2 regions of the Ruminococcoides intestinihominis genome follow, and region 2 is predicted to be linked to the other one. Evidence: riboswitches for the same ligand, from Rfam matches in the RefSeq annotation. Region 2 holds a riboswitch; the other holds the start of a gene.

Region 1 (18,236 bases), on a different contig from region 2:
TATCAGTAAAGTTCTTTCTACAAAAGTTACTTTAAAATGGAAACAACCAAAGGCTGAAGATTTAGCTAGTTATGTTCTAGAAGAGAAATTGGAAAACGGTAACTTTAAGGTAGTGAAAGATAACATTACCGATAACGGTTGTGTTATTGAAAACTTAACACCAAATACAACTCATATTTATCGTGTAGCAGGTGTTGATAAAATCGGTAATATTGGTGGATATTCCGATACATTAGAAGTTACAACTACTGATGATACAACTGCACCTGTAGTTACTTCATTATCACCATCAGCCGGTAGAAGAAATTCAGTAATTAACTTTAGTGCAACAGCCGGGGACAACTACGGTATTAAGTCAATAGAAATTCAAATTTCAACTGACTTAAAAACTTGGAAATCTCTATCAAATAAAGAATTTACAATAGCATCAAAAACTGCAACATATTCATTTAATGTAAATGTTGATGAGTTTAATGACGGCAGTATTTATGTAAGAGCAGTTGCAACCGACTTTGCCGGTAATGTTAGTGATACTTCAAGTAATGCACCATTTGTTGAATATATGATTGACAAAACTGCACCATCTTCACCTACAAATTTAGTAGCTACAAGTACAGATAATGCAATCTATTTAACATGGCTACAGGGTTCTGAAGAAGACTTGTCAACTTATTCGGTATATCGTTCAACTGAAAAGGATAGTGGATTTATCCTACTTGCAAGTGGATTAAAGCAAATTAATTACTACGATACTACTGCAAAGAGTGGCACAGTATATTATTACAAAATTGCCGTTACAGATACAGTAGGCAATGTAAGTGAATTCTCACAGACAGTAAGTGCAAAACTTGCTGAGGATATAATTTCTCCTGAAGTTATTAGTATCTCTCCTGATAGCAATTCTTCAATCAGTAAACAGTTCCATACAGTAAGTGCTTTAGTAAAGGATAATTACTTAGTAGATACAGTTACTTTTGAATATAAAATTGAGGGTGAAGATAATTACAAAACATTTAGTACAGTGAAGAACATAAATGCTGACTATAAAACAGTATCAGCTGATATTCCTTTATCAGGTATTACTAACTCAAAGAAAGTTTATGTTAGAGTATATTGTACGGATACAAGTGGTCTAAAGTCAGAATATAGCAAAGTTTATACTTATACATATGATGATTTAGCACCATCAATTAATAACCTAAAAGCAGAAATTAAGAAAAACACAGTAACTCTTAATTGGTCAGATAATAAAGACAGTGACCTATCAGGCTTTAAGGTTTACAGAATTGATGAAAAGGGTAGAGAAACATACTTAGGTTCAAGACAAGTTTCTTCTAACCATTCATATGAATTTTATGATACTATCTGTTCTAAGTCTGATTCAAAATATACTTACAAAGTAGAAACTTATGATGAGTCAGGTAACTACTCCTCAACTTTATCAAATACAGTAGAATACAAAACTGTTGGAGATAAAGAAAATAACGAAAAACCTGTTGCCAGAATCAACGGTAATGAAGTAATGGAAAAGGGAGTTGAAGAATATTTTGACGGTTATTCTTCAACAGATGACGACAGTATTGTTTCATATCATTGGGATTTTGGTGACGGCACTTATTCTGATGATATTCAACCTATTAAAAGTTATAGATTAGCAGGTACATATGAAGTTAAGCTAACTGTAACAGACTCATTTGGTGAACAGTCAACTGCAACTTTCACAGTAACAGTTAAAGAAAGAACTGCAATCGGTACAGTAAAAGTTAAAGTAGTTGATGAAAAGGGCAAGATTATTCCTCAAGCACCTGTTTACTTTAATTTAGGTGAAGATAACCAAAAGGTTATTTATACCGATAGTAACGGTTACTCTTCATACAACCTTGCCGGTGGTGATACATTAGTAGGTTGTTACAAGTCAGGATATTTACCTGTTAGAAAGAATGTAACAGTCCTTACAAATGCAACTAGAGAAATCACTCTAACTATGATTAAGGAAGAACTTGTTACCGGTACTTTTGAAGTAACAAGAATGACATTTAACGAAATTGTTGATGCAGGTATCGATGTATATGACCCAGCTAACCAAAATGTTTATTCTGTTGAAGTTACTGTTAGATATGGTGAAAAAGAAATTCCAATTAAGTATATTAGAAATGATAACAAAATTATAAAATATACTGTTTCTAATTCCGGTGGCTCTAAACCTAACGAAAACAAACCTAACGGTAACGGAAATTCTACTATTAGTGGCATTAGCTTTATTCCAAACAAAGAGAATAAAGAGTTTATTGCAATTCTACAGTTTGATGCTACTGCAAAGACGCTAAAAGAATTCTTTGATGTAAAACTTCATATTGTAAATAACGCAACTAAAGACTTTGTCCTAACAAATAATGAAGTGAACCTAAATGTACCTGATGGACTTCACCTAATGGATAATGTTTCCGGTGAATGGTGTAACAGTAAGAATGTTAAGTTTGATAAACTTGTAGGTCAAGAAACTAAGACACTGTCATGGATTGTTCGTGGTGATAAGGTAGGTTCTTATGACTTGTCAGCAGATTATTCCGGTGTGCTAAGTGAGTTTGAAGAAACAGTTAAGACTTCTTTCAAAACCGATGAACCTATTGATGTTTACGGTATGACAAACATAATGTTTAATGTTGAAGTATGTAAAGAAATCAGAAACAATGCTTTCTACTTTAATATCGGACTAAAGAATGTTGGTAATATTGATGCAATTTGTCCTTCTCTTGACTTTAATAATATTGTAAAGAATATTACTTCAACAGCACTTGGTCTTGACCCATCAGATGAAAATTATTCTCCTGATTTTTCAGTAGATGCAAGACTAATGAATGTTAGAACTGTATCAGCAGATAATCAAAGTAAGTATGTTGATTATAAGTACTCAAAGGATGGTAGTATTGCAACTAATATAAGTACTCTTGCACCTGACGAATCAATTTATTTTGATTATGTAGCATATAACGCAATTAACTATGATGATATTGCACAGTTTAAGTCAGCATCATATAAGGTTCTTGACGGTATCGGTGGTGGTGTAACAGTAACACCGATAGACTTTAACTATTATAGTTTTGCTAATTCTACAGATAAAGTTAACGACTTAACTTCTAAAGAAGATAATAGCAGAAAGTCATCAGCTGATTATCTATTAAACGGTAACAACTTCCTATATGTTAAAAACAGTGATATGGCTAATTCTCTCGGTGAGGGTGTTTATAATAGCCTAAAACTTGCTTTAACACTTGATTTTGAAACACTTACAAAGGATGATAAGAAGAAATTAATTGATGAATTATTGGTTAAAATGATTACCGATGATAATTCAGAACAAAACATTAACGGATTAGTAAGTGACCAGTATGTAAGTGCAGTTAAGAATGCTCTTTATGTTATAAAAAGTTCTTGTGATTCCTTTGACTTTGGTGATAATACAACTAAAGAAAAGGTAACTGCTATTATCAGTAATGCATTAGATAGCACTAATACAATAAACGAATTAGCAGGTAATTTAGAAAACTCAACTGATGAAGATTCAATTATTAATACATTCTATGGGAAACTTGGACTATCAGCAGTTGGTGGTATATCAGTTACTACATTTAAAAAGCTAGTTGGTGATAACCTAGGCTATAGTGAAAACTCAGCATTATTTAAGGGTATCACAGGTGTAAGTGAATACGGTGGTATGGCAGTTGAATTATTAGTAGAAAATCCTATTAATGCTTATAATGATGCAGTTACTTCTCGTTACCTTTATACTCAGTTAAAGGCTCAAGCATCTGTCGAACAAGCCACATTACTACTAAATACTTTAATCAGTTATTATTCTGATGAAGAACGCTTTAGAGATTTTATGAAAGACTCTCAGCTTAATTCATTAATGTATAAGTCAGCTAATACCAACTACAAAAAGCTAATCGCTGATGAGGCTAAAAAGCTAAAGTCACAGTTACTAAATGACTCATATGACTTTAGATTAGAACTTGCTAAGAATTTCGCCTCAGCTACTGCAAATTCAGTTGCAAATATTGTACTTGATGAAGCTATTTCTAAGTCACTTGGTAAGTTGGCAATTTGGTATGAAGCACTTTCAGCTACATTCCAAGTAGTAGATTTAGCCTTTGGCATTGGTGATATGTATGAGGCAGCAGATTCATTTGCTATTGCAAACTATATTTCAATGGCAGTAGAATCCGGTTACAACACAATTTCTAACAGTTATAAGAATAAAAACAGTAATCTCCTTTCAACAGGTCTATTTAAGGATATTGTTTCTGATGATTCTTCTTTAAATGACGACTCATTAGCTGAATATACTTTATATGAAATGAAGTCACTTTGTCAGATTAGACTACTGGGTGAACAACTATTCTATAAGTATATTAATAGTGACAATTCAAATATTATTCATACTGATGAAGAATTTGATGCAAAGATAGTTAAAGAAGTAAATGATTACTTCGGTATTAATGCAAAGGATATTGAAGAAGTATTTGATTATGTTTATGAAAAAATCTTATCTTCAAGAGACAGTATCTTTGATATTGAAAGAAAAGAAAGTATCACTCAGCCATCAGCACCAACAGTAACTATTGATTATAACAATCTTCGTACAGTAGAAAAGTTTGATGATAAGTATGAATATTGTACAGAAGATGGTGTATGGCATACTTGTGACGGATATATTAATGTATATCCTAAGACAGTAAGAACTATCCTAAGAGTTAGACTAAAGTCTAGTGGCAACAATATGTCCGGTAAGATTACAACAGTAAATGTTTATGCTAAAAAGTCAGTTAGCAAAAATGTTTCAGTTAAATATTCAGATGGTAAGTATTATCTAACTAACCTAAATGAAAACTATTCATATCAAGTAGCAACGGTTTCTTCATTAACTGCAAATGCTGATTGGTCAAAGGCAGTAACAATTAACAATAAGGTTGATGCTACTGTTACAGGTTTAAGTAATTCGGATTATCTATCAATCAGAATTCTTGAAAATAAAAATCTAGAAGTAATGACCTCCGAACCAACAGTTCTTAAGGCTAATAAGAAATTACCTTTAACTATTGTTACAGAGGGTGACGGTAATGTTACACAGACAAGTAGTGACGGTTACTACTTTGTTGGTGATGATGTAACACTTACAGCAGAAAAGTCAGCTGACTCAATTTTTGCAGGTTGGTATGTAAACGGTGAAAAGGTAAGTTCTGACCCTACCTATATTCTTGAAATGACTGAATTCGCAGAAATTACTGCTAAATTTATCGGTAAAAACGAAGTAAAAGCAACTTCAATTAATGTAACTTCTCCATATTCAGAAAATAAAAATACTTTCTATGTTGGAGAAAAAATAAAGATGATAGCCAACTTTACACCAAATAACACTTCTAATAAGTCAGTTAAATGGACTTCAAGTAATAATTCAGTAGCCACAGTTAACAACTTAGGTGTTGTATCATTCATAAAGAGTGGTAAAGCAGTAATTACTGCTACAACTTCAAATAATATCTCAGCAACTTATAACATTAATGTTGTAGAAAATAAAGTTGAGAAACTGGTTATCACAACTGATTTCTCAGTAAAACAGTATTTTGAGGGTGAAACATTCTGTAATGACGGTTTAAAGCTGGTTGCAGTTTATACAGATGGTTCTTCATCATATGTTGATGATTACACAGTAACAGGTTTTGACAATACAAAAGCCGGTGAACAAACATTAACCATTACTTCAAATGGTAAAACAGTTACTACAACAGTTACAGTTTTACATAACGGTACTTGGAAAGTGCTTAAAGAAGCTACTTGTAAAGAAACAGGTAAAATGGAATATGTATGTTCTATTTGTAATAATGTAGTTTCTGAGAAAGCTATTGAAAAAACACCTCATACTGTTGTAATAGATAAAGAAGTTAAACCAACTTGTGAAAAGAATGGCCTAACTGAAGGTAAGCATTGTTCAGTATGTGGCAAAGTAATTACTCCACAAAAGACAGTTCCAAAGCTAGGACATACAGTAGTTAAGGATAAGGCAGTAAAACCTACATATACACATACAGGTTTAACTGAGGGTTCTCATTGTTCAACTTGTGGTAAGGTGATTGTAGCCCAAAAGGTTGTTCCAAAGTTAAAGAAAACAACTATTACTCTAAAGAAAGCTAAACAATCTGTTTATGTAAAGGCTAAAACTACTGTAAAAGCTACAATTAAAAATCCTGTTGGTAAAACTACTTATAAGAGTAGCAATACTAAAATTGCAAAGGTAAACAGTAAGGGTGTAATCACTACTTATAAGTTAGGTACAGTTAAAATTACCGTTACAAATAATAAGGTATCTAAAACTATGACACTTGTAGTGAAGAAACCTAAGCTAAACAAAACTTCACTTACACTAAAGAAAAAGAAATCCTATACACTGAAAGTTATGGGTAAAGTAGGAACTGCTAAGTTCACTTCTTCAAATACTAAGATTGTTACCGTAAATAAATACGGCAAAATCCTAGCTAAGAAAAAAGGTAATGCAGTAATCATCGTTAAAACAAATGGTGAAACTCTAAAGTGTAAAGTAAAGGTGAATTAACTTAATAAAAGAAAACTGACATCACACTAGTGGTGTCAGTTTTACTTTTCAAAGAATTATTATAAAGCTATTGACATATGTTAATTAAAGTGTTATTATGAAACTACCATAAAGAGTGCGTGAGGGAGTAAGCCCTATGATCGCACACCAACCTACCAAAAGGCAAGGTGGTAAAGCTTAACCGATGGTGTGTATATATTTAGACTGGTCAACATCTATCGGTAACGATGGGTGTTATTTTTTTACCTCTCTTTGTGGAATTAATACTCAAAGGGAGAATTTTTTATGTCAAGAATTAAAAACTTATTAGCAGAAAATGAAGGAAGAATCTATGTTTATCTTAAGGATAAGGAAGTAGCAAATCAGTTTATGATTGATGCCGAAAGTGAGGGCTTTACTTTCAGTGACGACAAAAAGCCAACAGAAAGAAAGCCTTCTGATATTATGGCAGTTAATAGGGACAACACAATTAATTATGTTGGTACTGTAGGCCATATTGCTTATCAGTCAGCAGACAAAATCGGAGATGAACCACTTATTAAGATTGATTACAGTGAAGTACTGCAACGATCAAAGTAAAATCAATATGTAATAAGAAAGGCTGATACCATTTAGGTGTTATCTATTTCTGTTTAAATAAAAATTATAAGTACAAGCAAAATGCCAAATTCATTGAATAAAATGTACTAATAATTTGGAGGTGGTGTTGTGCTGGAATTTATAAATTTTTTAGGTCGGTATATTTTTACTTTTATTCTTCACATATGTGGTAATGGAAAATTTCCTAAACCATTATCAGAAGAAAAAGAAAAAGAATATCTTCTAAAGTCCAAGAATGGCGATATTAAGGCTAGAAATATTTTAGTAGAACATAATTTGCGATTAGTGGCACATATTATTAAAAAATATTATGCAGTAAATGTTGACCAAGATGATTTGGTTTCAATCGGTACAATAGGACTTATAAAGGCCATAAATACATTTGATATGGACAAAAATATAAAACTCAGCAGTTATGCATCAAGGTGTATTGAAAATGAAATTCTAATGCACTTTAGAAATCTGAAAAAGTCCTCACAAAATGTTTCTCTGGAAGATGCAGTTGATATTGACAAAGACGGTAACACCCTAAAATTAATGGACTTACTTTCTATTGATGATGATTTTGCAGATAACCTTGATAAAAAGTTAAATCTTCAAAAGATTAATAAGTACCTAACAGAAACTTTAACTAAAAGAGAATTACAAATTATCAATCTGAGATATGGACTTAATGGCAGTAAACCACTAACTCAAAGAGAAGTATCTTCAATTATGGATATTTCAAGGTCATATGTTTCAAGAATAGAGAAAAAGGCATTGGAAAAATTAAAAGAAAGGTATGACAGTAACTGATTTCATAAGCGAGTAAAGAGGAATTATCCTAATTACTCGCTTTTTCTATTGACAAAATAATTATGTGGGATTATAATATAACAGTGTTATATAACAATGTTATATGAGGTGCGGTATGATAAATAAAGATAATGGAACACTTGAAAATATTTTAAATGCAGGTAAGGAAGAATTTCTTGAAAAAGGTTTCTTATCTTCATCATTAAGAAATATTGTAAAGAAAGCTAATGTAACTACAGGTGCATTTTATGGCTATTTCTCTAATAAAGAGGCCTTGTTTAGTGGTCTTGTTGAAGAACAAGCAAAAACTGTAATGCATATGTTTATGGAGTCACAAGAAGAATTTGACAGTATTCCTGACGAAAATAAAAGAGAAAATATGGGCAGTTGTTCCGGAGATTGTATTTCAAGATGTGTTGAATATATTTATGATAATTTTGATATTTTTAAGTTAATTATCTGTTGTTCACAAGGTACACCATATGAACACTTTATTCATAATATGGTTGAGGTAGAAGTTGAGTCAACTTATAGATTTATAGAAGTTCAAAGAAAACTAGGTTATGAAGTACCGGAAATTGACAAGAAACTTTGTCATATTCTTGCAAGTGGTATGTTTGGTGGAATGTTCGAGATTGTAAGACACAGTATGCCTAAAGAAGAGGCTGTTGTATATGTTAAGCAACTTAGAGATTTCTATACTGCAGGTTGGGAAAAAATTATGGGGTTCTAAAACCCTATATTTTTTAAATGTAGGTTAGCTATAACTAACTAATTTTTAGGAGGAATTTTATGAAAAAGAAATCAAATCTATCAACCCTAATGAAATATGCAGGGAAATATAAAGTCCTTACATATCTTTCATGGGTACTGTCAGGTATTAGTGCATTAGTAGCATTAGTTCCTTTCATTTACATTTGGAAAATTATCAAAGAAATTCTTGATAATATTTCTGACTTAAAGAATGCAGAGAACCTTGCATACTATGGTTGGATGGCAGTTATTTTTTCTGTACTTGCTATACTGATTTATATCGGTGCATTAATGTGTTCTCATTTTTCAGCTTTTAGAGTACAAGCAAATTTAAGAAAAACTATGACTCACCATATTACTACATTACCACTAGGCAAGATTGAGTCTTTCGGTAGTGGTAAATTAAGAAGTATTATTAATGAGTCTAGTGGTGCAACGGAAACATATCTCGCTCACCAATTACCTGATATGGCAAATTCTTTTGTAACACCTATTGCACTATTATTTATGTTATTCTTCTTTGATTGGAGATTAGGTCTCCTTAGCATTATACCGGTTGTGTTAGCCTTTGTCATTATGGCAACTATGACAGGTAAAAGAATGCAGAAGAAAATGGAAGAATACCAAAACGCCCTTAATGATATGTCAAATGAGGCTGTTGAGTATGTAAGAGGTATTCCTATTGTTAAGACCTTTGGTCAGTCAGTATTTTCATTTAAAAGATTTAAGGGTGCTATTGACAGATATAGTAAATGGGCAATTTCTTATACAAAAGAATTGCGTTTCCCTATGATAATCTACACAATGCTTATTAACGGTGTATTTGCATTTTTAATCGGTGGAACTTTGTTCTTTACAAGAGATACTATCACAACAGAATTTATTCTAAACTTAATTTTCTATATAATCATTACACCTATTATTTCAGTAACATTGACTAAAACAATGCATGCAAGCGAAAATAACCAAATTCTAAATGATGCAATGAATAGAATTAACTCTGTATTAGAGTTAGAACCTCTTTCGTCATCAACTACTCCACAGTCACCTAAGGATGGATCTGTTGAACTTAAGAATGTTTCTTATAGTTATGATGGTGAGAAAAAGGCTCTAAATAATGTTAGCTTAAAAATTAATTCAGGTGAAACAGTAGCATTTGTAGGACTATCAGGTGGTGGTAAATCCACCTTAGCAAATATTATTGCAAGATTTTTTGACCCTAACAGTGGGAAAGTTTTAATCGGCAATATTAATTCAAAGGATATTTCAAAAGAAGAATTGATGAATACTGTTTCTTTCGTATTCCAAAACAGTAGATTAATTAAAGGCACTATTTATGACAATGTAAAACTAGGCAAAGAAAATGCCACAAAAGAACAGGTATTGTCAGCACTACAGAAAGCTCAGTGTATGGATATTATAGATAAGCTACCTAACGGTATTGATACTTTAATAGGTACTAACGGTATTTATCTATCAGGTGGTGAGTGTCAGAGAATAGCTATTGCCAGGGCAATATTAAAGGATAGTCCTATTGTTATTCTTGATGAGGCAACTGCCTTTGCTGATCCTGATAATGAAACAAAAGTACAACAGGCATTTAATACACTTTCTAAGGGTAAAACAGTTATTATGATTGCCCACAGACTTTCAACAGTTATTAATGCTGACAAAATCTTTGTTATTAACAATGGTGAAATTGCAGAAAGTGGTTCAAGTGAAGAATTAATTAATTCTAATGGTTTCTTCAGTAGTATGTGGAAGAACTATCAGACCTCTGTAAATTGGAAAGTTAAGAAGGAGGTAGTAAAATGATTAAGAAAATTCAGAAAAAATATGCACTTTCACATAAAGGTGCAGTAGATTTATTGAAAGGTATCTTGGCTTGTACATTACAGAATATTGTATTTATGCTACCTGTAGGTTTGCTTTATCTTTTAGTTGATGATTTACTAAAGGGTAGTATTAGTCAAAGTCACATTGTATTTTATATAGTAGGTACAGTAGTAGCACTTCTTTTAATTGCTTTATCAACTTATTTACAATACAACTGTACATTCCTTGCAACTTATGTAGAAAGTGGTGTAAGAAGAATTACTTTAGCCGAAAGACTTAGAAAAATTCCACTTTCATTTTTCGGTAAAAAAGATTTAGCAGATTTAACATCAACTATTATGGCTGACTGTACATATCTTGAAACTGCTTTTTCCCACTTTATCCCACCACTATTTGGTGCAATTATTTCTACAACATTAATTGCAATTAGTTTGTTTTTTGTTGATTGGAAACTTGCTATTGCATCATTGTGGGTATTGCCTATTGCTTTCTGTATTGTTTTGTTCTCATCAAAAATTCAGCAAAAGCTAAATAAAAAGTCTATGAAAGCAAAGATTGAATGTGCTGACGGTATTCAAGAATGTATCGAAACTATCCAAGATATTAAGTCTAATAATGCAGAAGAAACTTATCTAAAAGGATTAGATAAGAAAATTGATAATGTTGAGAAACAAGCTATTAAAACTGAATTCGGTACAGCAGTATTTGTAGGTTCAGCACAAATGATTTTGAAACTGGGTATTGCTACAACTGCCTTAGTAGGTGCATATCAGCTTATAAATGGTAGTATATCTGTAATCACAATGTTTATGTTTTTACTTGTAGTATCAAGATTATATGACCCACTACAAGGTTCATTACAGAATTTAGCAGCAATTATTGCATCAAAGACAAATATTGCCAGAATGAACGAAATTCTTGACCATGAAATTCAGCAAGGTACTGAAAAAATGGATAATAAGGGTTATGATATTAATTTTAATAATGTTTCATTCTCTTATAACGGAAAAGAAAAAATCCTTAATAATGTTAATTTTACTGCAAAGCAAGGTGAAATTACTGCATTAGTAGGTCCTTCCGGTGGTGGTAAAACAACAGTATCAAGACTTGCAAGTAGATTTTGGGATACTGATAGTGGTACAATCACAGTAGGTGGTATGGATATTTCAAAGATTGAACCGGAAACATTACTATCACTTTATTCAATAGTTTTCCAAGATGTTACACTATTTAATAATACAATTATGGAGAATATTCGTATCGGTAGAAAAGATGCCACAGATGAAGAAGTGCTAAAGGCAGCTAAACTTGCAAATTGTGATGAATTTGCAAAGAAGTTACCTAATGGTTATAACTCAGAAATAGGTGAAAACGGTTGTGAACTTTCAGGTGGTGAAAGACAGAGAATATCTATTGCCAGAGCGTTTCTAAAGGATGCTCCGATTATTCTACTTGATGAAGCAACTGCATCACTTGATGTTGAAAATGAAACTCTAATTCAAAATGCACTTTCAAAGCTTATTAAAGATAAAACAGTTTTGATTATTGCCCATAGAATGAGAACAGTTGCAGATGCCGACAAGATTGTTGTTTTAGCTAACGGTACAGTTGCAGAAAGTGGCACACCAACAGAACTTGAAAAGCAAAATGGTATTTATAGTCATATGGCTAGTTTGCAAAAGCAAAGTAACAGTTGGACTATTAAGTAATTTGAATTAAATTATTGCAAAATAATATTTAAAGGTGGATGTGTTTTGAAATACGTTCACCTTTTTGCATATTACTACTTGAAATTTTTGCAACTTAGGTTATATAATATTTATGGCGAAAAAAGTAGGGAAGATGATATAAATGGCTATTGCCAAAAGAAAAACAAATTTAATGACACAAGGTAATATAGTTAAGCAAATATTATTCTTTTCAATACCACTTATTTTAGGTAATTTACTTCAACAACTTTACAGTACAGTTGATTCAATTATAGTAGGTAACTTTGTAGGCAGTAATGCCTTAGCAGCAGTAGGCTCCAGTACATCACTGATTTATTTGTTAATAGCCTTTAGCCAAGGTGCAGCAACAGGTGCAGGTGTTGTAGTATCTCAGTATTTAGGCGCTGAGGATAGAAAGAGAACCCATGATGCAGTTCATACAGCAGTAGCAATTTCAATAATTTTAGGTTTAGTCTTAACATTAGGTGGTGTACTCCTTAGTAGGCAAATACTTATTTGGATGAATACCCCTAAAGAAGTTTTAGGTGACTCAGTTACATATTTAAGGATATATTCAGGTGGTTTATTATTTAATGTTGTATATAATATGGCATCAGGTATTCTTAATGCAGCAGGTAATTCTAAAAGGTCACTTTATTATTTAGGCTATGCCTCAGTTACAAATATCATCCTTGATATTGTGTTTATCAATATTCTGGGAATGGGTGTTGAGGGTGCTGCTATTGCTACAGATATTAGCCAAGTAGTTTCTTGTATATTAGCAATAGGTTATTTGGTAAAAGTAAATGAACCTTATAAAATTAAGTTAAAAGATATAAAGCTTAATAAATCTACTGCCGACAGAATAATCAAAATAGGTTTACCTACCGGTATTCAAAATATGACAATTTCACTTTCCAATGTACTTGTACAGTCAAGTGTAAATCAGTTTGGTGCATCAGCTATGGCTGGTTTTGGTGCATATATGAAGATAGATGGTTTCAATATTTTACCGGTATTAAGCTTCAGTATGGCTATTACCACATTTGTAGGTCAAAACTATGGTGCTAATAAAATTGACAGAGTAAAAAAGGGTATGTGGATTACACTAGCAATGGGTGCAGTTTATACTATCATAACAGGTATTTTACTTCTAACTTTCTCAACACCATTAATGCGACTTTTCACAAATGACCCTAATGTAATAGAATACGGTAAACTGGCAATGGATTACTTCTGTCCATTCTATATTTTAATCAGTTGTTTGCAATGTCTAGCCGGTACAGTTAGAGGTACAGGCAAGAGTATTCCACCAATGGTTGTACTACTTACTTCAATGTGCCTATTTAGAATAGTATGGTTACAAGTGGCATTACCATTCTTTAGTACAATAGACGGTATCTATGTTTTGTATCCGGTATCTTGGATAGTAGGTCTAGTATTAATGGTTATCTATGTGTGGAAAGGTAAATGGCTAGTCCCTCATACGGTAAGTTGATATTCCAGAGATGATTATATGACTTAAAAATCATTAAAGATACTATGAAGAAACAGGTTTTTCAGCTGAAATGATTGAATCATCAGAGCAAAGGTCTACAAACAGTTTTTTGTTTAATTTGGCAATAGAGGTACTGTTGTTTACAATTTTCGGTATGTTACTTATTACATATATGGTAATAGGTTTCTATATTATTTTTGGTATCGGTTGTGGTATAGCTTTTGGTAATACTATGACTATCGTTAACTTGCGATTTCCTGTTCAGCAAAAGGCATATGGTAATATTTCTTTTAATACATTAATGCAGTTTGCAGTAGCAGTTGGTACAAGCGTATGTGCTGCTTTAGTTTTATTATCTTATTAATACTTGCAGTTGCATGCCTTGCACTTCAAGTTATCGGATTTAAAACACATAAAGAGAATTAAATACATACATAATTATATAAAAGAAACAGACACCAACTTTTTACAGTTGATGTCTGTTTTTATGTATCATCATTCTTCTGTTGATGATGTTTCTTCAATTTTCTTAACTTCTTTATCTTTATTTTTCTTATCGGATAAAGGAGTCATAGACTTTGCACAAATCATCATTGTTGATGCATTGTGAAGTAAAGCTGAAATGGAAGGAGTAATAACACCCATAAAACCAAGTAAAAGTAGGGAAGAATTAAACCCTAAAATAAATCTGTAGTTTTTATGAATTCTCTCCATCAATTCTTTACTTAAAATTCTAACTCTAGCCAGCTGATTTAGTGAAGAATCTTTAATAGTAATATCAGCAGTTTCTCTTGCAATATCTGATGCATCATTCATTGCAACAGATACATTAGCAGCAGCCAAAGCCGGGGTATCATTAATACCGTCACCAACCATAATTACACAGTGACCTTTATCTTTCAAATCTTCTATGTACTTATGTTTGTCCTCAGGTAGTACTTGATACTTGTATTCTGTAATGCCAAGTTGTTCAGCAGTCATTTTTGCTGCCTTATAACTGTCACCTGTTAGCATAACAATGTTATCAATACCTAGTGACTTTAGTTCAGTAATAGCATCCTTAGCATCAGCCCTTGGAGGATCGCTAATACAAAGAACACCGACTAATTCATCACCAATAGCTAGGTAAAGTACAGAACAAGCACCGGACTTTTCATTGATAAGTTCATCTTGTTCATCAGTAACAGTTATGTGTTCATCTTCAACAACAAAGTGCTTACTACCGATAATAGCTTTCTTGCCATGTAGTGTAGTAGAAATACCATGTGCTACAACATAGTTAACTTCAGTATGTTCCTCTAAATGAGCAATACCTCTTTCATTAGCAGCATTTACAACTGCATTTGCTACACTGTGAGGGAAATGTTCCTCAAGACAAGCAGCAATTTTTAGTATTTCTTCTTCACTGTATTTGCCAAATGAAACTATCTTTTCAAGTGTAGGTTCAGCATTAGTTAGTGTACCTGTCTTGTCAAATACAATAGTATCAGCATTTGAGAATGCTTCAAGGTATTTACAACCCTTAATAGTAATATCGTGTACTGCAGCCTCTCTAATAGCAGAAATTACTGCAATAGGGGTTGATAGCTTAATAGCACAAGAATAGTCAACCATCAAAAGTGAAAGAGCCTTGTTTACATTTCTTGTGAAAATCAATGTTAAGAAGAATCCTAAGAAACTGAATGGTACAATTCTGTCAGCTAAGTTTTCTGCGTTACTCTGTACACTAGCCTTTAGATTTTCTGAATTATCAATTAGTTCAATAATCTTGCTAATCTTTGTGTTAGAAGAAAGTTCTCTAACTTTTACAACAACAGAACCTTCTTCAATTACTGTACCTGCATAAACAGAAGTATCAGCAACTTTCATTACCGGTAGAGATTCACCTGTAATAGATGCTTCGTTAACAGTAGCTTCACCATCAGTAACAATACCGTCAATAGGAATAACATTACCTGTATGAATACGGATTTTATCCCCAACTTGTAGTTCTGTAATAGGTATCTCAACATCTTCACCGGAAGTTACCAGCCATACCTTATCAGTCTTAATAACTAGACTGTCAGTTAATACAGCTTTTGTTCTTTCTCTGGTATATTTTTCCAGTAAGCTGGAAATTGATAGTAAGAACATAACTGTACTTGCAGTTTTAAAGTTCTTTCTGACAAAACAAGCGACAATAGATGCACTGTCCAGTACATCAACATTTAGCTTACATTCACTAAGTGCTTTTAAGCCATTTTTAATGTACTTAACACTGTTGTAAATTGTAAGTGCTGTGGCAATAGGGTTAGGTATAAATGCTTTGAAAAATACTCTCTTTAAAGCAATTTTAAGTAAACTGTCTTTAAATTCTTTATCAATTTCTTTTATGCCATATTCTCTTTTTTCTGTCATAGGAGCAAGAGTGTTTATATTAAGGTTCTTAACTAATTCAACAACCTTATCTCTGAAACCGGTCTTGTACATAACAAGAATACCACCGTTAATGCTTGTAACATAAACTTCTTTTACAAAACTATTTGTAGAAATATAAAAGCGAATACTCTCCTCATATTCTTTAGGTATAGCATAGTTGCCACATCTAAAACGAATACGACAAGGTTTATCATATACAATTTTGAATTTCATTAATATTCACTTCTTATTATTCAGCTACTGCTTCTTCTGTAATACCTGCTTCAGTTTTAGCATCATAACAAATGTCAGAAGCTTCATCCTTAATGTTCTGGAATGTAGCCTTTGCATCATTCTGTAGCTTCATACCTTTTGCAAGACCTGTAACTGCTAGGTTTCTTGTCTTTTCAGACTTAAGTACTTTCTTACCTACAACTATTGCTGCTGCACCTGCAACTGCACACCATAATTTTTCATTCTTTAGAATGTCTAACATTTTAAAAACTCCTTTTGTGATTATTTTTGCAGTTAGTAAGCTATAACTAACTGCTTGTTTTTATTTTATTACAACACCCAAAAATAGTCAAGATTTTACAATCATTTTTATAAATTTTATGTTACTATTTTGATTGTTTTTATATGTAGATTATGTTATTATATTTCTTGATTAAGTAATGATTTAGAACGAAAAGAGGAACAGTTATGATGATATTACAAGTGCTTTTATTGCTGGTTGGTTTCCTGTTACTTGTAAAGGGTGCTGATTGGTTTGTTGAGGGTGCTGCAAGTATTGCAAAGAAAATGGGAATACCTCAGTTAATAGTTGGGCTTACCATTGTAGCAATGGGTACAAGTATGCCTGAGGCAGCAGTTAGTATTACTGCTGCAATAAACGGTAATGCCGGAATTACAGTAGGTAATGTTGTAGGTAGTAACATTATGAATATTTTGATTATTCTAGGTATTACCTCAGTTATAACAAGTGTTGCTATCCAAAAATCAACTTTATATTATGAAATCCCCTTTATGATAGGTATTACTGTTGTAATGATGATATTCGGTTATACAGATTCAAAGATTACTTTCTTTGAAAGTGTAATTCTGTGTATTCTATTTGTTGCTTTTCTTGGCTATCTATTTTATATGGCTAAAAAGGGTTCACCTACCGAAGAAGAAACTGCAAAAGATTTTCCGGTTTGGAAATGCCTATTGCTTATGGTTATAGGTGGCATTATGGTAGTAAAGGGCAGTGACTTTGCAGTAGATGGTGCATCTTACATAGCAAAGTTCTTTGGTATGAGTGATAGATTTATCGGCTTAACTATTGTTGCATTTGGTACTTCACTACCTGAACTTGTAACTTCAATTACAGCAGCAAAGAAAGGTAATGTTGGTATAGCTATCGGTAATATAGTAGGCAGTAATATCTTTAATATATTATTTGTAATCGGTATTACAGGTCTTATCTGTGATGTGCCATTTGAAAGCAAGTTCTTAATTGATACTTGTGTAGCTATCGGTGCAGGTATAATTCTTTGGTTAGGTACAATTAAACATAAAGAATTAAGACGACCTTGTGGTATATTAATGTTACTTTGTTATGCCGGATATTTTGCATATTTATGTGTTAAGTAGCTTTTTAAAATTTAATATGAATTAAAAAGGTATCTCACAAACTTTAGTAAGTAAGTGAGATACCTTTTTTACATAACTATATTTATAAGAAAACAAAATATTAATCCTGTTATAGTCGGTAATAAAATAGAAATCAAAGTCCATAATTTACTTTTTGTTTCCTTATAAATAGTAAGGCAAGTTGTTGAACATGGAAAGTGCATTAATACAATAATTATCATACAAATTGCATTTTTAATAGTCCAACCGTTACTGACTAATAGGTTACTTAATGCTCCTAAGTCACTACATTCAACAAGTGTACTACTGCCACAATAAGCCATTAACATAATAGGAATTACAATTTCATTAGCCGGAAAGCCCAGTAACAATGCAATAAGTATTTCACCGTCAAGTCCAAATA
Region 2 (13,990 bases):
CCTTTAACACGCATAGGCACATATAGCTTGTATTGACTAGAGAAAGGTTCATTACCTGATAAAGTAGAGAACAAATCTTCATTAGGTACAATGCTTGATACAGCAGACATTATCATTTCATCATTTGCTGTGTTGCCATATAAGTATGAATCAATTGCCACAAAATCACCGTCCGTTTATTTCTAAAAATTAGTCTAAACTTTATTATAATTCATCATAAGAAAAATTGCAAATATATCCATTATAAATGAATATATTATTTGTTCTTTTCGTTAAATCTTCTTTTTAGATTTTCATAAACAGAGTAAGGAATGTTAAGGTTGCCTTTGCCTGTACCCATTTTTATTTCAGGTTTGTTCTCACCATGAAAGTCACTGCCACCACTTTTGATTAGGTGGAATTCATCAGCTAACTTTTCGGCAATAGCAGTTTGTTCTTCACTGAATTTAGAGTAATAAACTTCCATACCGTCAAGACCTTTTTCTTTAGCTACTGTTAGAAATTCTCTGATTTTATCTTCTGTCTTTAAGTTTAGGAATGGATGAGCCAATACAGAAACTGCACCGATACTGTTGATGTATTCTATTGTGTCTGTGGCTGATAACTTTTCAGGTGGGGTATATAGCCCGTTACTTGGGTTAAGGTACTTTTCAAAAGCCTCACTTACACTTTTAACATAACCTTTATGCATCATATAGTTTGCAATAACTGCTCTATTGATGTTACCGTTAGGTGTTGTGTTTTTAATATCCTCATATGTAAGGTTAAAGCCCTTTTTAATAAGGTTGTTAACTAGGTTAATGTTGCTTTGTTCCTTTTTCTTAAGTTCATTCTTAACCTTTTCTTCAATCTCACTGTAAAATTCTTTAGGAATAAATAATCCTAAAATATGTAATTCAGTTCCTTTATAGTCAGTAGAAAATTCAATACCACCTACAAGATGGATGTTGCTACTGTTAGGAGTATTTAAAAATCTATCTAAACCTAAAATAGTGTTGTGGTCAGTTAGTGCAATAGCAGAAAGATTACTTTCCTTTGCAATTTCAACTAATTTTTCCGGTGTAAATGTGCCATCGGAAAATATTGAATGATTGTGCATATCACATTTCATTTTTATCACCTCAAGGGTATTTTATCACAACTGAAATATTAAGTAAATTATATGTTTAAAATAAAGAATTTTCAGCCGAAAATTGATGGAATAATTATTAAAACAAACAGTATAATTTTTATAAAGAATTATAGGATAAATAGTGAAAAATAATTACAGTATAATTATAATTTTGCAGTTTATTTAGTTAAAAAATTAAAGTGTTTTGTAAAATTTAGGTTAATTTTTTAACAATGAAAACACACAATATGTAGTTATTGTGATAAGGGTAATACACTATATACATATATTGATAAATCAAAAATGTAAGAATATACTGTTATAAATTTCTAAAAACGTGAAAATAACGGTCAATTATTCTTTAAATTGCACTATAAAATTAACTAATATTTCGATTTTTTTGGTATTTACAATAATTATTCAAAATAGTTATGATTTTTACTTGTATTTTAGAGAAATAGTAGTATAATGAATTTGGTTAGAAAAAAAGACCCAAAAAGTAATAGTAGAGGTGGATAGAAAATGATTAATTTTAAGCAATGGGACGGCTTTGAAGGCCGTATGTGGAAAGAAGAAGTCAACACTCGTGACTTTATCCAACACAACTACAAACCATACGATGGTGATTCATCATTCCTAGAAGGCCCAACAGAAGCAACTGATAAGCTATGGGGCGTTCTACAGGATTTACAGAAGAAAGAAAGAGCTCAGGGTGGTATCCTAGATATGGAAACAGAAGTTGTTTCTACTCTAACAGCTTATGGCCCTGGTTATATTAGTGAAGAAACTAAGGATCTTGAAAAGATTGTTGGTCTTCAGACAGATAAGCCACTTAAGAGAGCATTTATGCCTTTCGGTGGTATTAAGATGGCTGAACAGGCTTGTACAACTAACGGTTACACACCTAACCCTAAGTTCCACAAGATCTTCAATGAATACAGCCGTACACATAACCAAGGTGTATTCGATGCTTACACACCAGAAATGAAGAAGGCTCGTCATAACAAGATTATTACAGGTCTTCCAGATACATACGGTCGTGGCCGTATCGTTGGCGACTATCGTAGAGTTGCTCTTTACGGTATTGATTACCTAATCGAAGAAAAGAAGCATGACTTTGCTAACACAGGCGACGGCACAATGACAGATGACGTTATCCGTCAGAGAGAAGAACTTTCTCTACAGATTAAGGCTCTAAATGATATGAAGACTATGGCTCAGGCTTATGGTTACGACATTTCAGAACCAGCAAGTAACGCTCACGAAGCTTGTCAGTGGCTATACTTCGGTTATCTAGCTGCTATCAAGACTCAGAACGGTGCTGCAATGAGTGTTGGTAGAATTTCAACATTCCTAGACATCTACATTCAGAGAGATCTAGAAAACGGAACATTAACAGAAAAAGAAGCTCAGGAACTAATCGACCACATGGTAATGAAATTCCGTATGGTTAAATTCGCTCGTATCCCATCATACAATCAGCTATTCTCAGGTGACCCTGTTTGGGCTACACTAGAAGTTGGTGGTACAGGTGTTGACGGTCGTTCAATGGTAACAAAGACAGACTTCCGTTTCCTACACACACTAGAAAATATGGGACCTTCACCAGAACCAAACCTAACTGTTCTATATTCTTCATCACTTCCAGAAACATTCAAGGACTATGCTGCACAGATTTCAATTCGTACAAGCTCAGTTCAGTATGAAAATGATGATGTTATGAAGCCTGTATGGGGTGACGATTACTCAATCTGCTGCTGTGTATCTGCTACTCAGACAGGTAAGGAAATGCAGTTCTTCGGTGCTAGAGCTAACCTAGCTAAGTGTCTTCTATACGCACTAAACGGTGGTGTTGATGTTAAGACTCGTGAACAGGTTGGTCCTGCTTACAAGCCATACGAAGGTGACACTCTAGAATATGATAAGGTTATTGATAAGTATACAACAATGATGGACTGGCTAGCTGGTCTATATGTAAATACACTAAACCTAATCCAGTATATGCACGATAAGTATTATTATGAAGCAGCTGAAATGGCTCTTATTGATACTGATGTTCGTCGTACATTTGCTACAGGTATTGCAGGTTTCTCACATGTTGTTGACTCACTAAGTGCTATTAAGTACGCAACAGTTAAGCCAATCCGTGATGAAGACGGTATCATCGTTGACTTCGAAACAGAAGGCGACTTCCCTAAGTATGGTAACGATGATGACAGAGCTGACGAAATCGCTCTATGGCTACTAAAGACATTCCTAGATATGATTAAGAAGCGTCACACATACCGTGATTCTGAAGCTACAACATCTATCCTAACAATCACATCTAACGTTGTTTATGGTAAGGCTACAGGTACTATGCCTAACGGTCGTAAGGCCGGCGAACCACTATCACCTGGTGCTAACCCAAGTTACGGTGCAGAACAGAACGGTCTACTAGCTTCTCTAAACTCAGTTGCTAAGCTACCATATCACTGGGCACTAGATGGTATTTCAAATACTCAGACAATCAACCCAGACGCTCTAGGTCACTCAGAAGATGAAAGAGTTAATAACCTAGTTCAGGTTATGGACGGTTACTTCGATCAGGGTGCTCATCACCTAAATGTTAATGTATTTGGTAAGGATAAGCTAATCGACGCTATGGAACACCCAGAAAAAGAAGAATATGCAAACTTCACAATCCGTGTTTCAGGTTATGCTGTTAAGTTCATCGACCTAACTCGTGAACAGCAGCTAGATGTTATTGCTCGTACTTGTCATGCAAGCATGTAATATAACAGGTAGAATTAATACTTACGAAACTTTTGGTCTGGTTGACGGACCGGGTGTTAGATATGTGGCATTTTTACAGGGTTGCAATATGCGTTGTAAATATTGCCACAACCCAGACACTTGGGACAAAAACGCCGGTGATGAATTAACTGCTAAACAGCTTTTTGATAAGGCTTATAGATATAAGAATTATTGGAAGAACAACGGTGGTATTACAATCAGTGGTGGTGAACCACTGTTACAGATTGATTTTGTAACAGAGGTTTTCAGACTAGCTAAGGAAAAGGGCGTTCATACTACCCTTGATACTTGTGGTCAACCATTTAAAAATGACCCTGAGTTTCTAAGTAAGTTTGATGAACTAATTAAATATACCGACCTTGTTATGCTTGACATTAAAGAAATTGAAAGTGATAAGCATAAGGAACTAACAGGTCATAAGAATGAAAATATTCTTGCTATGGCTCAGTATCTATCAGATAAGGGTGTTCATATGTGGATAAGACATGTTCTTGTTCCTAACCTTACTGATGACGAAGAAGGTCTAAAGAAGTTAAATCAGTTTATTAAACAACTTAAAACTGTAGATAAGGTTGAGATTCTTCCTTATCATACACTAGGTCTTATGAAGTGGGAAAAGTTAGGTATTCCTTACCCACTTGACGGCTATAAAATTCCAACTGCTGAAGAAGTTGAAAAAGCCGAAAGACTCCTAGAAATTAAGAAATAATTATAAGCAAGTGATGACTTATGTTGTCACTTGCTTTTTTATAGGGAAAATTATAAAAATTCAGAAATATATAAAATTACCCCATAGCACAAGCTATGGGGCTTTTTGTTGGTTAAGATATTAATAAATCTAAATTATCTTTTCTTATATAGAACCAGTTCTGGGTTAATTCCATTTTCTTCATATGTTGATACAAGGATAAAGTCTATATTTGCTACTATACCGAAATATCTTTCTCCACCAGTTCATCTTGTGATAAACCTTTCTTTGTCCTTAGTTCAAGGATTATGTCCTTTGTTTCCATATTATTCACCACCTATTTGTATTATAATGTAAATTGTTTATTAGTACAAGCAACTCCTTGTTGCCATTATTTTTATTTTGTTTGCATTTAGTAATTTCACAAATTACTATAAAAATAGCCTCTGCTATTTTGCAGAGGCTAATAATAATTGAGTTTGAAAATTATGCCAAGATTTCGTCAGCAAGTTTTTCCATTTCTTTATATGTATCTTCTGTTGCCTTGGACTTAATTGTAACTACTGTATCACAGATAGTAACATTCTTCATTTCTTCCAGGTAACCCTTCATAGTTCTTGCAGCAGTAGGTGCCCATGAACCGTTTTCTACAATAGCTACCTTTCTGTTCTGATAAGCCTTAATCTTTAGATGATGTAGGAAGTCTGCCATTACAGGGAACACACCTGCATCATATGATGGAGCAGCAACAATTAACTTGCTATATCTAAATGCATCTTCAATAGCCTCTGCCATATCACATCTTGAAAGGTCAGTTACAACAACTTCCTTGTCTGTCTTAGACTTTAGGATTTCTTCCAGCTTACCTACTGCCTCAGTTGTGTTGCCATGAATTGAACAATAAGCAACAAATACACCATCTGTTTCAGCCTGATAAGTTGACCAAGTGTTGTATAGGTCTAGGTAGTAGCCTAGGTTTTCTGTTAGTACAGGACCATGAGTAGGACAGATAATCTGAATGTCAAGCTTTGATGTTTTCTTTAGTAGTCCTTGTACAGGTACTCCATACTTACCTACAATGTTAAAGTAGTATCTTCTAGCCTCACAAGCCCAATCTTCATCAGTATCTAATGCACCGAACTTACCGAATGCATCAGCAGAGAACAGTACCTTATCTGTGCTGTCGTATGTAACCATAACTTCAGGCCAATGAACCATTGGTGCCATTACAAAACTTAATGTATGAGTACCAAGTTCAAGAGTATCACCTTCAGCAACAACCTTTGAAGTTGTTTCTAGGTCAAGACCTGTAAACTGCTTTAGAAATAGGAAAGTTTTCTTGTTACCTACCAAAGTGATTTCAGGGTACTTCTTGATACAAGCCTCTACAGAACCGGAATGGTCAGGTTCCATATGGTTTACAACCAGATATTTAGGTGTCTTACCGTCAAGAACTTTCTCAACATTTTCAAGCCACTCATCAGTTTTTCTTTTATCAACTGTATCAATAAGTGCAATATTTTCATCCATAATAACATAAGCATTATATGCAATACCGTTAGGAATTATATACTGACTTTCAAACAAATCAAGAGTTTTATCATCACAACCAACATAAGTAATATCTTTTGTTATTTCTTTAATCATAATTAATACCTCTCTTTCTTAATTAAGGATAGAATATCACATTTTATTCATATTTTTATTCTAGTATAGAATTATATATGTTATTTTTTAATAAAATAATTGTTAAGAATAGCCATAACTTAAAATAAATATCAATAAAACAGAAATGATTATTATTTTCAGCATTATGTACAACTAAACGGTTTATTTCTTGTGCAAAATAATGAACATTGAATTTAAAATATACATTGTACATATCCTTAAATAATGTTAAAATCAATATACTAAACTAAATAAGAGGTGAATATATTGAAGAAATTACTAAAGCACTTTAAGCCTGCAATCATTCCTATTATTTTCGTTGTAATTTTGCTAGTAATTCAGGCTTATTGTGACTTATCATTGCCAACATATATGAGTAATATTGTCAATGTTGGTATTCAGCAGTCCGGTATTGAAACTGTTACACCGGAAAAAGCTCCAAAAAGTGAAATGGATAAAATAGAGCTTTTTATGGACAAAAATGACAAAGACTTTGTAAATTCTCAGTATAAAAGTGAGAAGTACAAAAACAAAGATATTCTTGTATTAAAGGAAAATATCGGCGATAAAAATGCCGATAAACTTGCCGATAAGCTAACAAAGCCTATGCTTATCACTTATATGTTAGAAAAGAGTGAGAAAGGCGAACTTTCTTCCGACTCAGTAAGTGGCAAGATTGACAACAAGGACTTCCAAGAGATTATGGAAAATGGTGTTAAAGAAATGACACCTGAAAACCAAATGAAGTTTATGGAAATCAATAAGAAGTCTCAAGCCGGTGAAACAGTTGATATGTTTGAGATTTTGCCTTTATTCAGCGAAAACACTATGAGTCAAATTACTGATGTAATGAACGACAAGTTAAAGGCATTTGACAAACTAGGAGAGGACACAATCACACAGGTTGTAACACCATATACAGAAAGCCTTATGAAGTCTGCCGGTGTTGATACTGACCAGGTTAGAATGAATTACCTATTTAAAGCAGGTGCATTAATGCTTGGTTATGCCGGTGTAATCTTTGTATGTATGATTGCCGTTTCCTTACTTGCATCAATTATCGGTGCTAGATTCTCTAAGGATATTAGAAGTCATGCATATAACCAAATTATCAACTTCTCAGCCAGTGAGTCAAACAAATTCAGTAATGCTTCATTAATTACAAGATGTACAAATGATATTCAGCAAATTCAGATGGTTGTTGTAATGATGCTAAGAATGATTATCTATGCTCCAATCTTAGGTATCGGTGCATTATTAAAGGTAACTAATATGAGTTCCGGTATGGTATGGGTTATTGCCTTAGCAGTTGGCGTTATCCTTGTACTTGTTTCAACACTAATGACAGTAGCAATGCCTAAGTTTACTGCACTTCAAAAGCTAGTTGATAAGGTAAACCTAGTTTCAAGAGAAATTCTTACAGGTCTACCTGTTATCAGAGCATTTAGCCGTGAAGACCACGAAAATGAAAGATTTGACGATGCAAACAAAACTCTTACAAAGACTAACCTATTTGTAAACAGAGTTATGGCAATTATGATGCCTGCTATGATGTTTATTATGAACGGTACAACAGTACTTATTGTTTGGGTTGGTGCTAATGAAACTAATGCAGGTAATATGCAAGTCGGTGACATTATGGCATATATCCAATACACAATGCAGATTATTATGTCTTTCCTAATGATTTGTATGGCAAGTATTATGATTCCAAGAGCATTTGTTTCAGCAAAAAGACTTGGTGAAATCTACGATACAGAAATTACAATCCATAACCCTGAAAACCCTAAGCAGTTTGAAGAAAAACAAAAGGGCGTTGTAGAATTTAAGGATGTAACATTTGCTTATCCGGGAGCAGAAGAACCTGTACTAAAGGACATTAGCTTTACTGCAAAGCCAGGTGAAACTACTGCTATTATCGGTTCAACAGGTAGTGGTAAGAGTACACTTATCAACCTTATCCCAAGATTTTACGATACAACTAAGGGTTCTGTTACAGTTGACGGTCAAGATATTAAGGATGTTAAGCTAACTGATTTAAGAGATAAAATCGGTTATGTACCACAGAAAGGTATGCTATTCTCCGGTACTATTAAGTCAAACATTGCTTTTGCAAATGAAGACCTACCAATGGAAAAAATCGAAAAAGCAGCAGAGATTGCTCACGCAACAGAATTCATCAATGAAAAGCCTCAGAAATATGAAACACATATTAGCCAAGGTGGTACTAATGTTTCAGGTGGTCAAAGACAAAGACTTTCTATTGCAAGAGCTATTGCAAATGAACCTGAAGTGCTAATCTTTGATGATAGCTTCTCAGCACTAGACTTTAAGACTGATGTTGCAGTCAGAAAGGCACTTAGTGAAAATATTAAGAATAGCACAATCCTTATTGTTGCTCAAAGAATCAGCACAGTTCTAAATGCTGAACAGATACTTGTACTTGACAACGGTAAAATCGTTGGTAAGGGTACACACAAAGAACTACTGAAAAACTGTCAAGTTTATCGTGACATTGCAGAAAGTCAGTTGTCAAAGGAGGAATTACAGTAATGCCTATGCCTATGGGAGGACCTAGAGGTGGTAGAGGTCCACAAGGAAAAATGATGGGAACAGCTAAAGCAAAAGACTTTAAGGGTTCTATCAAAAGCCTTTTTAAATATATCGGCAACTACAAATTTGCCATACTCATTGTTGTAATTTTCGCCATTGCAAGTACAGTTTTCAATGTTATAGGACCTAAGATTTTAGGTAATGCAACAACAGAACTTTTCAACGGAATTATGAGTAAGTATTCCGGTGGTTCAGGCATTGATTTCGGTAAAATTGCCGGTATCTTAATCGGACTACTATGTATCTATATTACAAGTTCGATTTGTGGTTTTGTTCAGAACTTCCTAATGAGTACAGTAACTCAGAAGGTTGGTTATAGATTAAGAAGAGATATTTCTTACAAAATCAATCTTCTTCCTATGAACTACTTTGACAGACATCAAACAGGTGAAACACTATCTATTATCACAAATGATGTTGATACTCTTTGTACAAGTTTAAACCAGGTTGCAACTCAGGCAGTAACATCAATTTCAACAATCATCGGTGTGCTATATATGATGTTTAGCATTAACTGGATGATGACACTTATTGCATTAGTTATTCTACCGATTGCACTAATCTTTATTTCACTTATCTTTAAGATTTCTCAGAAACATTTTAGAAATCAGCAGGATTACTTAGGTCATGTTAACGGTCAAGTTGAAGAAACAATCAGTGGTGTTAACATTGTTCAGGCATTTAACACAGTTGACAGAAATGTTGAAGAATTCGAAAAGTCCAACAATATGCTTTATAAATCAGCATGGAAGAGCCAGTTCTTCTCAGGTTTAGCAGGTCCTATTATGCAGGTAATCGGTAACTTAGCTTACGGTGCAATTGCAGTACTTGGTGGTTACTTAGCTATTCAGGGTACAATTACTGTCGGTGACATTCAGTCATTTATACAGTATGTAAGACAGTTTACAATGCCTATTCAGCAACTTGCTCAGGTAAGTAATATGATTCAGCAAATGACTGCATCAGCTGAAAGAATTTTTGAATTTATCGGTGAAAAGGAAGAGTCCCAAGAAGCTGAAAACCATTGCAAGAAGCCTAACGGTGAAAATGTTACTGTTGATGAAATCACAGGTAATGTAACATTTGACCATGTTAAATTCGGCTACAACGAGGATAAAATTATTATTCACGACTTCTCAGCTAAAGTTAAGCAAGGTCAGAAGATTGCTATTGTTGGCCCTACAGGTGCAGGTAAAACAACAATGGTTAAGCTACTGATGAGATTCTATGACCTAAACGGTGGTAGCATCCTAGTTGATGAACACAACATTAATGACTTTGACAGAAGAGAACTAAGAGAGCTTTACGGTATGGTTCTTCAGGATACATGGCTATTTAAAGGCTCAATTATGGAGAACATTCGTTACGGTAAATTGGATGCCGGTGATGAAGATGTTATAAAGGCTGCAAAGGCTGCTCATGTTGATGACTTTGTTAAACACCTACCTGATGGCTACAATATGGTTCTAAATGAAGAAGCATCAAATGTTAGCCAAGGTCAAAAGCAGTTATTAACTATTGCAAGAACAATTCTTGCCGACCCTAAGATTCTTATTCTTGATGAAGCTACTTCTTCAGTTGATACAAGAACAGAGGCTTATATTCAGAAGGCTATGGATAACCTAATGGAAGGCAGAACAAGTTTTGTTATTGCTCACAGACTTTCAACAATCAAGAACGCTGACTTAATTCTATTTATGAAAGATGGGGACATTGTTGAACAAGGTACTCATAATGAGCTACTTGCTAAGGGTGGCTACTATGCAGACCTATACAACAGTCAGTTTGATAAAGTATCTTAAAAATTTATCACTTTAACACAAAGGGAAGTTACAGTTTCTATGTAACTTCCCTAATTTTTTCAAAAAAAGAACACACAATAACAGTTGAAGTAATCACAAAAATGTGATATATTTGATTAAAGGAGTTGATAGTATGGCAAAAAAAGGTACACACGGCTATTTTGAAGATGAAAACAAAGACACATCTTTTGATGACTTCAAAACTGATATGACTAACATTGATGATGAAGTTGACAAAATCTTAGCCGAACAAAGAAAAGCAAAACAACAGATTGACTTCTTTAGTGATGAACCTATTGATAATAACGAAGATGAATATGTATTTGACAACAGTTCTTCAAGAGAACTAAAGAGCAATAGCCCTAGAAAAAATACATATGCTGAAAATATAGAAACTGAAGAAGTTACACCTGAAACTAAAGAACCACAGGGTAGTCACTCTGCTGATACTAATGATAGTGGTGAAAGCAGAAGTAACAGAAGTTCCGGCAGTTCAGGTAGCAGAAGTTCAAGCAGTAAAAGTTCCAAAGGTTCTAAGGACAAAAAGAAAAAGTCCAAGAAAAAGGACAAGGACAGAGGACACAGTAGCCACGATAGTCACGAAAGTCATAGCAGTAACAGAAAAGATAACAGTAAATCCGATAATAGAAAAGCTGAAAAATCTTCTAAGAGAAGCGACAAAAGCCATTCCGAAAAGAAAAAGCATACAGGACTAAAAACATTTGTTGTTATCATTATTATCCTAGGTGCTTTATGTGGTGGCGTTTATGCTTACTTTGGACATATTCCAACTAAGGAGGATATTCAGAGCCTACTACCTGTGTCAGACAGTGCAGAACCTACTTCTTCTGCTTCAATTCACGAAACACTTGTTGCAATTACAGTTTCAGGTGATACAGTAACATATAACGGTGAAGTACTAAGTAGTGTTGATGAATTAAATAACAGATTGTCAAAGGAAACAGACCCTACAATTTCTCTAATCAACAATGATGCAAATGCTTCTACATACAACAAGGTTGTTGAAATTGTTAACAACTACGGTGGTAACTTTGAAACAATGGATGAGGACAACACAAACCCATCAATTAACACAGAAGAAAACTCTACTGAAGAAAATACTACAGAAAGTGTAGCAGAAAGCACAACAGAACCTACTTCTGAAAGCACTTCTTCAGCAGAATAACTGACAATTTATTCCGATAGTTGACATTATATTTACTATGTGTTACACTATGAAGGTAGAAAAATTAAATATTTTCTTATCAAGAGCGACTGAGGGACAGGCCCTATGAAGTCCGGCAACCTGCGAAAAGCAAGGTGCTAATTCCTGCGGTATAACCGAAAGATGAGTATTAAGCCACCGTCTTTCACGGTGGCTTTTTTTTGTGGTAAGAAATATAAGAAAAGGAGTATAGATATGGGAAAGTATTTATTTACATCAGAATCAGTTACTGAAGGACATCCTGACAAAGTTTGTGACCAGATTAGTGACGCAATTCTTGATGCAATTTTTGAACAAGACAATATGGCTCATGTAGCTTGTGAAACAACTGCAGTTGCCGGTATCGTAAACATTATGGGTGAAATCAGCACAACTGCTAAGGTTGATTATGAAGCAGTTACAAGAAATGTTATTAACGAAATCGGCTATGACAGAGATGAACTTCTATTTAACGGTCACAACTGCAAAATCAACAATATGATTACAACACAGTCACCTGATATTGCAATGGGCGTTAACGAAAGTTACGAACTAAAAGACGGTGAAGAGGACAAGTACAATCAGTTTGGTGCAGGTGACCAAGGTATGATGTTTGGTTATGCTTGTGACGAAACAGAAGAACTAATGCCACTAACTATTTCACTATCTCACAAACTGGCTAAGAAGTTAACTGAGGTTAGAAAGAACGGCACACTAAAGTATCTTCGTCCTGATGGCAAAACTCAGGTTACTGCTCTTTATAAAGACGGCAAGGTTGTTAGCATTGACACAGTTGTTATCTCTACTCAGCATGATGAAGATGTTACACTTGAACAGATTAGAAATGATTTAATCAAGTATGTTATTAAGCCAATTATCCCTGAAAATCTACTAACTGATGATACAAGAATTCTTGTAAACCCAACAGGTAGATTTGTTATCGGTGGTCCTGCCGGTGACTCAGGTTTAACAGGTAGAAAGATTATTGTTGACACATACGGTGGTTATGGCCGTCATGGTGGTGGTGCATTCTCAGGTAAAGACCCAACTAAGGTTGACCGTAGTGCTGCTTACTATGCAAGATATATTGCTAAGAACATTGTTGCCTCAGGTATTGCTAGTAGATGTGAAGTGCAACTTGCTTATGCAATCGGTGTTGCAAAGCCTGTTTCAATTATGGTAGATACTTTCGGTACAAGTAAGTATAGTAACAGTGAAATTGCAAATGCCGTTAAGAAGGTATTTGATTGCCGTCCTGCTGCTATTATTGAAGAACTTAACCTTCGCAATACTAAGTTCCTACCTACTGCTGCTTATGGTCATATGGGCAGAACAGACCTTAATGTTAAGTGGGAAGATACCGATAAGGTAGAAGAACTAAAGAAAGCATTAGCATAATTAAATTACAGATAATTTTTAAGTTTTTATAATCCTAAGCCAAGGCTACTATTATAGTCTTGGCTTTTCTCATACAAAAAACGGCTGATACAATAAAGTATCAGCCTTAATTTTTACAGCCTATATTTAGATTTACATTACATTTTTATAATTGCTATTAAGATTGAAAAGTAGTGGAATGCACTGCCAAGTACAGTGAAAATATGCCATATGGGATGGAAGTATTTTACCTTTTTAATTACATAAAACACAACACCAACAGTATAAATTACACCACCAAGTACAAGGAATAATGCAGAAAGGAAAGGTACTTTTGCAATTAACGGCTTTATAGCAAAGATAATAACCCAGCCTGTAGCAATGTAACAAATAAGGGAAGGAATTTTAGCCTTTTCCATATTAATTGAATTTAGTGTTATGCCAATAATTGATGCAACCCACACAACAGAAAACAATATCCAACCTGTAACACCACCAAGAATATAAAGGGTTATTGGTGTGTATGTACCTGCAATAAGCAAAAATATTGTGTTGTGGTCCATTATTTGAAAGAAGTGCTTTACCCTTTCATTTGTAAATGAATGATACAGTGTGCTCATTGTATAAAGAATTATCAGTGATGCACCGTAAATTGCCGAACTGACAACTGCCAATGCATTTCCGTATATAACCGAAAATACAAGCAAAACAACTGTACCGGCTATGGACAA

The links. A riboswitch is a leader RNA that binds a small molecule or an ion and turns the genes downstream of it on or off. The one in region 2 is predicted to bind S-adenosylmethionine.
Region 1: another riboswitch for S-adenosylmethionine. It lies ahead of WMO18_RS07080 (hypothetical protein); the one in region 2 lies ahead of metK (methionine adenosyltransferase).

What each region holds. Positions count from the first base shown of each region.
Region 1 covers NZ_JBBMEY010000024.1:3,621-21,856, forward strand. Annotated here, with positions in the region: gene WMO18_RS07075 (leucine-rich repeat protein) at 1-6,610, shown strand, start outside; SAM riboswitch class I at 6,714-6,801, shown strand; gene WMO18_RS07080 (hypothetical protein) at 6,896-7,189, shown strand; gene sigK (RNA polymerase sporulation sigma factor SigK) at 7,319-8,005, shown strand; gene WMO18_RS07090 (TetR/AcrR family transcriptional regulator) at 8,121-8,738, shown strand; gene WMO18_RS07095 (ABC transporter ATP-binding protein) at 8,798-10,573, shown strand; gene WMO18_RS07100 (ABC transporter ATP-binding protein) at 10,570-12,303, shown strand; gene WMO18_RS07105 (MATE family efflux transporter) at 12,446-13,801, shown strand; gene WMO18_RS07110 (hypothetical protein) at 13,956-14,165, shown strand; gene WMO18_RS07115 (heavy metal translocating P-type ATPase) at 14,297-16,432, opposite strand; gene WMO18_RS07120 (hypothetical protein) at 16,449-16,694, opposite strand; gene WMO18_RS07125 (calcium/sodium antiporter) at 16,901-17,833, shown strand; gene feoB (ferrous iron transporter B) at 17,902-18,236, opposite strand, start outside.
Region 2 covers NZ_JBBMEY010000013.1:38,562-52,551, forward strand. Annotated here, with positions in the region: gene WMO18_RS05055 (hypothetical protein) at 1-161, opposite strand, end outside; gene WMO18_RS05060 (PHP domain-containing protein) at 257-1,111, opposite strand; gene pflB (formate C-acetyltransferase) at 1,634-3,886, shown strand; gene pflA (pyruvate formate-lyase-activating protein) at 3,873-4,616, shown strand; gene WMO18_RS05075 (FprA family A-type flavoprotein) at 5,082-6,242, opposite strand; gene WMO18_RS05080 (ABC transporter ATP-binding protein) at 6,531-8,816, shown strand; gene WMO18_RS05085 (ABC transporter ATP-binding protein) at 8,822-10,678, shown strand; gene WMO18_RS05090 (hypothetical protein) at 10,812-11,864, shown strand; SAM riboswitch class I at 11,938-12,033, shown strand; gene metK (methionine adenosyltransferase) at 12,099-13,280, shown strand; gene trhA (PAQR family membrane homeostasis protein TrhA) at 13,418-13,990, opposite strand, start outside.